3 regions of the Polaribacter sejongensis genome follow, and region 3 is predicted to be linked to each of the others. Evidence: riboswitches for the same ligand, from Rfam matches in the RefSeq annotation. Region 3 holds a riboswitch; each other region holds the start of a gene.

The links. Region 3 has a riboswitch for cobalamin ahead of WHD08_RS03150 (TonB-dependent receptor plug domain-containing protein). Riboswitches for the same ligand answer to the same signal wherever they lie in the genome.
Region 1: another riboswitch for cobalamin. It lies ahead of WHD08_RS12020 (DUF5074 domain-containing protein); the one in region 3 lies ahead of WHD08_RS03150 (TonB-dependent receptor plug domain-containing protein).
Region 2: another riboswitch for cobalamin. It lies ahead of nrdG (anaerobic ribonucleoside-triphosphate reductase activating protein); the one in region 3 lies ahead of WHD08_RS03150 (TonB-dependent receptor plug domain-containing protein).

The regions. Positions count from the first base shown of each region.
Region 1 covers NZ_CP150667.1:2,849,454-2,852,740, forward strand. The annotation lists gene WHD08_RS12015 (alpha/beta hydrolase family protein) at 1-195, shown strand, start outside; gene WHD08_RS12020 (DUF5074 domain-containing protein) at 240-1,307, opposite strand; cobalamin riboswitch at 1,428-1,635, opposite strand; gene WHD08_RS12025 (S41 family peptidase) at 2,246-3,287, opposite strand, start outside.
Region 2 covers NZ_CP150667.1:1,612,943-1,616,229, reverse strand. The annotation lists gene nrdD (anaerobic ribonucleoside-triphosphate reductase) at 1-952, opposite strand, end outside; gene nrdG (anaerobic ribonucleoside-triphosphate reductase activating protein) at 956-1,408, opposite strand; cobalamin riboswitch at 1,527-1,724, opposite strand; gene cysS (cysteine--tRNA ligase) at 1,982-3,287, shown strand, end outside.
Region 3 covers NZ_CP150667.1:816,865-820,151, forward strand. The annotation lists gene WHD08_RS03150 (TonB-dependent receptor plug domain-containing protein) at 1-1,559, opposite strand, end outside; cobalamin riboswitch at 1,698-1,943, opposite strand; gene WHD08_RS03155 (GMP reductase) at 2,019-3,056, shown strand; gene WHD08_RS03160 (ABC transporter substrate-binding protein) at 3,056-3,287, shown strand, end outside.

The sequences.
Region 1 (3,287 bases), 2.0 Mb from region 3:
ATTCACGGAGATAAAGATACCTCTGTTTCTATAGATGAAGGTAAAAATATACATTCTTGGAATGCTGAAAGTCAATTTGAAGTTATTAAAAATGCAGATCATGTTTTTAATGTTTCTCATCCTTGGAAAAAAGAAAACATGTCTAAAGAATTAGAAGAGGTAACTGAAAATTGTATCGATTTTTTGAAAAAATAAATCTACAAAGTATTTCCTTGTAGATTTATTTTAGGGTACTTGTTTTAGATTTCAAACTCTTTAGCAGAAAAGTAAATATCTATTGGAGAAGCTCCTACGTTATCTACCGTTTTTGCTACCGTTTTATCGGCGTTATAAATTACTAAACCACTATTATCTGGATCTATAAAATCCTTTAAACCGATAACGTAAACTTGTTTCGTATTTGGGTGTTGTTTTACAACTGTGTTAAATGCAATTCCGTCGTTAATTGGTGCTGCAAACTCTTCAATTACTTTGGTTTCTGTATTAAAAGTGTAAATTTTTCCAGATGCAGATTCAGACCAAAAAGCATTCACACTTTCTGAGTTCATTGTTAAAATACTGTTTGTATATAAATTAATAACATCATCTGTAACAGTTACTGTTTCGTTAATAGAATAGTCTGCATTTAGTTTTGTAAAGGTGGCAGCTGTGGCTCTTTTTTCTTTTGCTACCCAAATAGTTTCGTTTTTATCTTTTAAAAGTCCAGAAATACTATCATCAAAAGTTATTACAGAAGTAAACTCTTTAGTAGTCATATTCATTACAACTAATTCCTTTCCATCTGCAATTAACACATTTTCTGCATCTACAATTAGTGCAGCATTGTTAAAAAGAATTTCATTAGAAACCTCACTTATAGCATCACCAATACCAGTAGTAGTATTTACATGGCAAAGATTGTAATTTCTACTTCTTCCACTTCCAGAGGTATTAATTACCAAACCATCCGTGTTAGAATACATTTGTAAATAAGATGGAGAAGATACGTTAGAAGAAGTTATAGATTCTTCTACACTTAATGTTTCTAGGTTAACTTTAGAAATATATGATGGTCCATTTTGACTTACAATATATAGTTGATTATTATAGTTAGAAAAAGAGGTGCTTTCTGCATTTTCAGATACCGTAACGTTTGGTGTTGCAATTTGATTTTCGTCTAGAAATGTAAGTGCTGTTTTATCACTTTCTAGAGATAAGATAAAGGCATTATTGTAGGTTATTGGAGCTTCAGGAACTACATCTTTTTTAGTACAAGATACTGCAAATAATAAGCCAATTAAGGCTAATCTAGTTAGACAACTTTTCATTATGATTGATTTTAAAATTTTAAATAACAAAATAGGCAAGTTCTTACTCTTATTAAAAAGCGGAAAAACCATGTATATGACACGTATTTCTTTTTAACTTTTCTCCCGAAAGTTAAAAAAGACGAATATAATTTTTGGCAGGTCTCCTGGCTTGCATTTTGTTAAAACCTTCCCGTCTTTTGTAAAGACAGTGGTGTAAGAAATAACGATAATCTAATTAGACAATGCTTACAGTTGCGGGAACAGCTCAGGCTTAAAAAAACTACCTGATTCCCTTTTAATTTTAATTCAATTTATTGAATATAAAACCAAAAATTTATGATGCAAAAGTATCCCCTTTTTTCATTATAAAAAACTAATTTCAACAAATAATCTAGTGTATTTTTATGTCTTAGGAATTGCAATTTCCTTTTATAAGATAGTGAGATTTCTCAATCGCTAAAGAGCTTATTTTGAAGTCATAAAAATGAATGCAAAAAAAACACACAACTTGTCACTGTGAAGTATTTAGAAGTCTCATAGCAGTGATTTCACAAAATTAAACACCCAAATTGTCATTTCGACGCAAGGAGAAATCTCATAACAGTGATACTATAACAAAAAGCAATTTTATGAGATTTCTCTCTCCGTTCGAAATCACAAAATTGAACGCAAAAAACTTACAACTTGTCACTGCGAAGTATTGAGAAGCCTCATAACCGTGATACCACAAACATGAGCAAATCATGAGATTCCTCAATCGCTTGAAAAAAGCTCATTTCGGAATGACAAACTGTATGAAAAAACACCCAAATTGTCATTTCGACGTTAGGAGAAATCTCATAACAGTGATTCCAAAACAACAAATAATATTATGTGATTTCTCTCTACATTCTAAAAGACAAACAGTGTAAAACATTCAATATTGCTATTGTAAAACGATCAACTAAAACTACAAACTACTTCTCACTCTCCAATTCCAAAACCTTCTGAATCATTTTATCATCCTGGTGCATAATTCGGTAAAAGCCAACATCGCCAAAAAGCGTGTTTGCAATAGAAGCTTTTAGGTATTTTTTTAAGCTTTTTTTGGTTGTTAAAGAAGGTTTATAGGCATCTTTAATATCAGATAAATAAATATTAAAAACAGTATCATCTGTATCAAAATCAGTAATAAAACTATCTATTGTCCATTTTTGTAGCTTTTTTCTATTGTTATCAACATAATCAAAAGCAAAATCATTAATAGTATTAAAGTAATAACCATTCATGTAAGAAGTAGTGTCTATTGGTACAAAAACATCCGGAATAATTCCGCCACCACCGTAAACAACCTTTCCTTTAGGAGTGGTGTATTTTAAAGAATCTACTACTTTTATGCTGTCTTTACTTAGTAGTTCACCATTAGAAACTCTCTTTTGATAATCTGTATAATAATTCTTATTTCCTTTGTGGTCATAGGGTTTTTGAATAGATCTACCGGTTGGCGTATAATAACGAGCCGTTGTTAAACGCACAGCAGAACCATCGCCTAAATCCATTTCTATTTGTACCAAACCTTTACCAAAAGAACGTCTTCCAATAATAGTTCCTTTATCGTTATCTTGTAAAGCACCAGCTAAAATTTCTGATGCAGAAGCAGAGTTTTCATCAATTAAAACATACAAACCACCTTTTTCAAAATCACCTTTAGACGTTGCAAAAGATTCATCAATTTCGTTTTTATTGTTTTTGGTAAAAACAATCAGTTTATCATCTTCTAAAAATTCATCAATAATACTATTTGCAATGTCTATAAAACCACCACCATTGCCTCTAATGTCAAGAATTAAATCAGTCATTCCATCATCAATTAAGGTGTTTAATGCAGATTTAAATTCACTGTAAGTATTTCTTGCAAAACGATCTAATTTAATATAACCAACAGAATCGTTCACCATATATGCTAAATCAACACTTTTAATATTAACATTACCTCGAGTCACGGAAACGGTAAAAGTA
Region 2 (3,287 bases), 800 kb from region 3:
CACCGAGAGAATAGCTAAAAGTATTATCGCTAATTTCGTTCCTTAGCCTGCAGCAAGAAGCTAAACTATCTGCGCTTTCAGATTGATATATAAAAAACGAATTTCCTTCGCTTAATTCTGTGGCGCACATATTTGCAAATTCGGTATCTACAGGTTTGCCTTCTTTTACTAACATTGCAGCGGTAACTACCGGAAAAGTTAAAACAGCTTTTTCTCTTTCTTTATTAAACCATTTCATAAAGAACTGTTGTAGTTCTTTAAGGCTTTCCCATTGCGGTTTTGTCATGTCAGGGAAAACAAATTCACCAAATAAGCTATCAAAATATTTTTCATCATACAAAGAAATGTTCCAGAAAACAGATTGATAACCTCTGGCAGCTGCAGGTTGGTTTATGGCGTAAACAGCATGTTGTAAGTGGTTAGAAACCGTTTTTGTATTAGTGTAGAGGTAATCTTTTCCAAAATCTTTTCTAGCAAAATAATCGAAATATAGTAAAAATTCTACAGTTGCCAAAGCACCTGCAAATTGAGAACTTACCGCAAAAACAAGGTTTACAAATTCACCACAATAACTCTCTAAGTGTTGAGGAGCTTTACTTTCTCCGCCCAATTTTGTCAATCCATCAAATAAAAACGGATACATGCTAATAGAAGTGCAATAGGGTTTTAAAGAAGTTTCATCATGTACATAAATTTCATGAGCTTCTATTTGTCTTACATATTCATTAGCTAGTTCCTTGTTAAACAACTGTTCAATTTTATTTTTCACCAACTGCCTATTTACTTGTACATTGATGTCTTTATTTAATTCAGCTTCCATTGTGGCTATGTTTTTTGAAGAAACATTTGCGTTGGCATCTATTTTAGAGCCATCTGCAGCATTGTTAGCGTTAATGTAATTACTGATAAAATTAATTTTTTGGTCTACCTGTTTTTGTGTTAAGCGAATCATAGCTTAATAGTTTTTTAAGAATAAATGATTTAATATATTATTTGTTTTTACGTCTATAAATTGCTGATTTGTATTAGGATTTTCTAAGCCTCCTTTTTTAGAGATCCATTTTCCAGTTTTAAGCCAGGTAAGGTGTTGTTGTAAGTTTTTATCAATCCTTTTTTCACCAGTATATAGACAGGTTTTGTAGCCTTCTTTTTGTGCATATTTAAGGTGATTAATAAGTTCTTTTTGATGCCATTCGCCTCCCATAAATAAAACACAACTTGCAAACCCTTTGTATTTTTGTAATGTTTTTTGGTATAATTTGATAGAGAGTTGTTGTCCGTTTTCTTCTTTCCATAATATGGGGGAATGACAGCCTTTACAACGAATCTGGCATCCACAAATGCTAAAACATATGCTGATTTCACCAGGAACTTCTTGCAAAACAACCTGAATACTAGAGTAATTCATGTTCACGAAAATTATAATCAATAAAATGTATTTATTGATGGTTAATAATGTGTCAAAAAGGTACGATAACCAATGATATAAGTAGATACATCGTGCCAATAACCTTTATCCCGAAAGCTCGACTAATAGGAAATTGGCAGGTCTTCTGACTTACTCTAGTTTTTACGTCTTCCCATTTTAGAAATAAACAGTGACAAAGAATGTAACAACCTTTAATAGAGCTTACAGCTGCGGGAACAGTACAGGTTTTTCACCTGTTTCCCTTTTAATTATAACAACTAAAGCTGTTATTAGAACCAAATTCTATTCAAATTTAAAAATGATTTAACTACTTTTACTCTAGCAGATAATAACTTGTTAAGAAACTTATGAACAGCTTTTTTTTGTTGACTTAGTTGTTTATATAGTTTTTATTTTAAAATTTAACTTTATTTTTTTTAGAATATTATCCGAATAAAGAAAAAAAATAGGTTTTATGACAAACTTTAAATCTTATTAAACTTCTAACAAATTCCATTTCGTCATTCTTTTTAAAGTGTCTATCTTTATCCGCTGTAATTAGTCACTTATTTAATGGAACTGTACAAAGAAAATCAACTGAAAGTATACAACTCTTTAACAAAGAAAAAAGAGAATTTTAAATCTATAACAGACGGATACGTTGGTATGTACGTTTGTGGTCCAACCGTTTATAGCAACGCACATTTAGGTAATGTTAGAACTTTTATGTTCTTTGATGTTGTGTATCGTTATTTATTGCATTTAGGCTACAAGGTACGTTATGTGCGTAATATAACCGATGCAGGTCATTTAGAAAACGATGCAGATGAAGGTGAAGATAAAATTGCTGTAAAAGCTCGTTTAGAACAAATTGAGCCGATGGAAGTTGTACAGCGTTATACTGTAGATTTTCATGATGTTTTAAAAAACTATAATTTTTTACCACCAAGTATAGAGCCTACTGCAACCGGACATATTGTTGAGCAGATAGAAATGATTAAAGAAATTATTGATAAGGGGTTTGGGTACGAAGTAAATGGTTCTGTATATTTTGATGTACACGAGTACAATAAAAAAGAAAATTACGGAATTCTTTCAGGAAGAAAAGTAGAAGATTTATTAAATAATACCAGAACTTTAGACGGGCAATCTGACAAGAAAAACCCACAAGATTTTGCACTTTGGAAAAAAGCGGATGAAAAGCATATTATGCGTTGGCCTTCTCCTTGGAGCGATGGTTTTCCGGGTTGGCATTTAGAATGTTCTGTAATGAGTACAAAATATTTAGGCGAAAGTTTTGATATACATGGAGGTGGAATGGATTTAAAATTTCCACATCACGAATGTGAAATCGCACAATCTAAAACATGTAGTGGTGTAACTCCTGTAAATTATTGGATGCACACAAATATGCTTTCTTTAAACGGACAGAGAATGGCAAAATCTACAGGAAACTTTATTTTACCAAATGAAATTTTATCTGGAGAAAATAACATTTTACCAAAACCATTTTCGGCAAGTGTTGTTCGTTTCTTTAACATGCAAGCCAATTACAGAAGTATTTTAGATTTTTCTGGTGATGCTTTAGAAGCGTCTGAAAAAGGACATTCTAAATTGATGGAAGCGGTTAATTATTTAGATAAAATTGAAGCAGGAAAAACATCTACTTTTAATGTTCAAGAATGGAAAACAGCTTGTTATGCTGCCATGAATGACGATTTTAATACACCAATGTTAATTCCACAATTGTTTGAAGCTGTAAAGGTTATCAATCAAATCAAAGAACATAAAGCAAGTTTAACTGCAGAAGATTTAGCCGAATTTATAGCTACAATTAATGCATTTGTTTTTGATGTTTTAGGGTTGATGAATGAAAATT
Region 3 (3,287 bases):
AGAGGCGTAATATTGGTATTTATTTCCAAACCATTTGCATCAGAAGAACCATTACCATATTTGTAGGTAGCATTATCATAAATAATTGCATCTTCTTCTTTTCTATTAAAATAAACCACATCAAACTGAAGCCAATCTTTATAATTTACATCAAAACCTGCTTCAAAAGTTTCATTAGATTCTGGTTTTAAATCTAAATTACCAGAAAAACCATCATATAATTGATACAAACTTGGTGTAATAAAAGCTGTACTATAAGAAGTTAATAATTTAATAGAAGCATTTTCATTCTTTAAAACTGAGTACGCAAGATTCCCGTCATAAACTGCATGATTACCATATACATTATGAATATTTAATCGTCCACCTACATTGGCACTTAAACCAAAATCTGTTATATACACTACACTTGCATAAGGATCTACAGTATTAAAATTTGCAATTCCTTTTTCAATTTCTGCAAAAGGAGTAACTGTATTATTACTGTGAATTTGATAATTTAAACCTGTAATTAATTGAATTTTACCATCCTTAAAATCATATCTATTTACTAAATCTAAATTTACACTTCTACCAACAAATTCGTAGTTGTCTAAAGTACCCGCAAAAGAATTGAATTGCTCTAAATTTCTTTCTACCACATTTGCAGAAGCTAATAAGTAAACTTCTCCTTTATTATAAGTGTATTTTGGTTTTACACCAACTCTAAACTGCTCTTGATCTCCTGTATTTACATCGCTATCAGAAAAAGCCCCTGCGTCAAAATCATAATCAAAATTATCATAATTTAAGAAAGTCTCTATAGAAAATTGATCATTTACTGCATAACCTAATTTTAACAATGCATTTTTACTGTAAAAACTATCATTTTCATAAACAGCATTTGTTTTACTTTTTGCAGCAGACATTCCGTCTGTTCCAGTAATACTAAAAGAACCTAAGAAATTAAGTTTCCCTAAAGTACCGTTTAAACTTACGTTTTGGTTGTTATCAGATAATCCGCTTCCTTTAACATTTGCGGTATTATTTGTACCAACACTTGTTTCAAAAGAACCAGAAATTTTATCTTCTGATGCTTTCTTTAAAACAACATTAATAACTGCAGTAGCTGCTCCAGAACCATATAATGTAGATGATGCTCCTTTTAAAATTTCAATAGACTCTATTTGACTAACGGCTAATAAACGTAAATCGAATTGTTGATTAATTGCAGATTGATCTGTAACTGGCACACCATCAATTAAAACTAAAACTTGCCTATTTCTTCCTCCTCTAATATTAATACTTCTTGGTTCTGATGCATTAGAATTTACACCTCTAACATCAATACCAACAACATTATTTAGGATTTCAATAACATTTTTACCAGCATTTTGTTGCAATTCTTTTTGAGTAATTTTCTGAATTACCTTACCAGTATTCTCTTTTTTTAGATTGAATTTTGTTGCTGTAACAACAACTTCATCTAAAGCCTCTACTTTTTCTTTTTGCTGTGCAAAAAGATTTGTGCTAGCAAAACTACATGCCAAAACACCAACAATTAATAATTGTTTTTTCATTTTTAATGATTTAATTTAAGTCTTCTTCTTTTACAAGAAAACAATAAAGATTACTCCTTGTTAAACAAGGAATCTAAATAAATCAGGTAAATTTGTGTACAAAATAGAATTAGTACATAAACCTTTATCCCGAAAGTTTTAAACTCGTGATTTATGGCAGGTTTCCTGACTCGTTTTATGTTATTATACCTTCCCAACAAAAAAATGTCAGTGGTAAAAGAATTAATAACATCCTCTAAAGAGGTACTAAATGATGCTGAAATAAACTCAGCACAAGCTTAGTATAAACTTACAGTTGCGGGAACAGTTCTGGATTTCAACCAGATTCCCTTTTAATTCGATGTAAATTATTTCTACATCAAAACCAAAATCGTTGCAAATATATATGCATTCTTATGAACAATCTAATTAATTCGTTTCCAAATTTTATACCTTTAAGGATTGATAATTTTGATAGAAATGAGAATAGAAAATGAATTAAAGTTAGGTTTTAAAGATGTAATGATTCGCCCAAAACGATCTACATTAAAATCGAGGTCACAAGTAAGTTTAGAAAGAGAATTTACTTTTTTACACAGTGATGTTGTATGGAAAGGGATTCCTATAATGGCTGCAAATATGGACACTGTTGGTACTTTTGAAATGGCAAAAGCACTTGCAAAACATGGCCTTTTTACTGCAATCCATAAACATTATTCTATAGAAGAATGGAGAGTATTTGCTACAAATGCTGATGAAAAAACTTTAAATAATATTGCAGTTAGCACAGGAACAGGAAAAGAAGACTCTGTAAAGGTAAAAGAAATTTTATCTGAATTTCCTCAAATAAACTTTATCTGTGTTGACGTTGCTAACGGCTACTCAGAACATTTTGTGAATTTTGTTCAGAAAATGCGTAAAGATCACCCAAATAAAGTAATTATTGCAGGTAATGTAGTTACTGGAGAAATGGTAGAAGAATTATTATTGGCAGGCGCTGATATTATTAAAGTAGGTATTGGTCCTGGTTCTGTTTGCACAACTCGTGTAAAAACAGGTGTTGGTTATCCGCAACTTTCTGCTATTATAGAATGTGCAGATGCAGCACATGGTATGGGCGGACAAATTATTTCTGATGGAGGTTGTAAAATCCCTGGAGACCTTTCTAAAGCTTTTGGTGGTAGTGCAGATTTTGTAATGCTAGGCGGCATGCTTGCTGGACATGAAGAAAGCGGTGGTGAACTGATTGAAAAAAATGGAGAAAAATTTAAAGCTTTTTACGGAATGAGTTCTACAACTGCCATGAACAAACATGTTGGTGGTGTTGCAAATTATAGAGCATCCGAAGGAAAAACAGTTGAAGTTCCTTACAGAGGAAATGTAGATGATACTGTTATAGATATTTTAGGCGGAATTAGATCTACATGTACATATGTTGGTGCAAGCAGGCTGAAAGAATTGACTAAAAGAACTACTTTTATTAGAGTTCAAGAACAAGAAAATCAAGTATATTCATAATGAAAAACATAAAGTTAATTCCTATTTTATTATTTTTATTGATAACCGTTTCTTGTAAGAAAGAGACTGTTAAAGTTGATAATCATACACAAACAGAAAGTAGTATTAAATACGCTAAGGGGTTTGACATTGTAGAGGATAATGGCGTTAAAAAGTTGGTTATAAAATCTGCTTATCAAAATTCTAAAGAAGTTTCTGAATATATTATTAAAAGTAAATCAGAAAAAAATA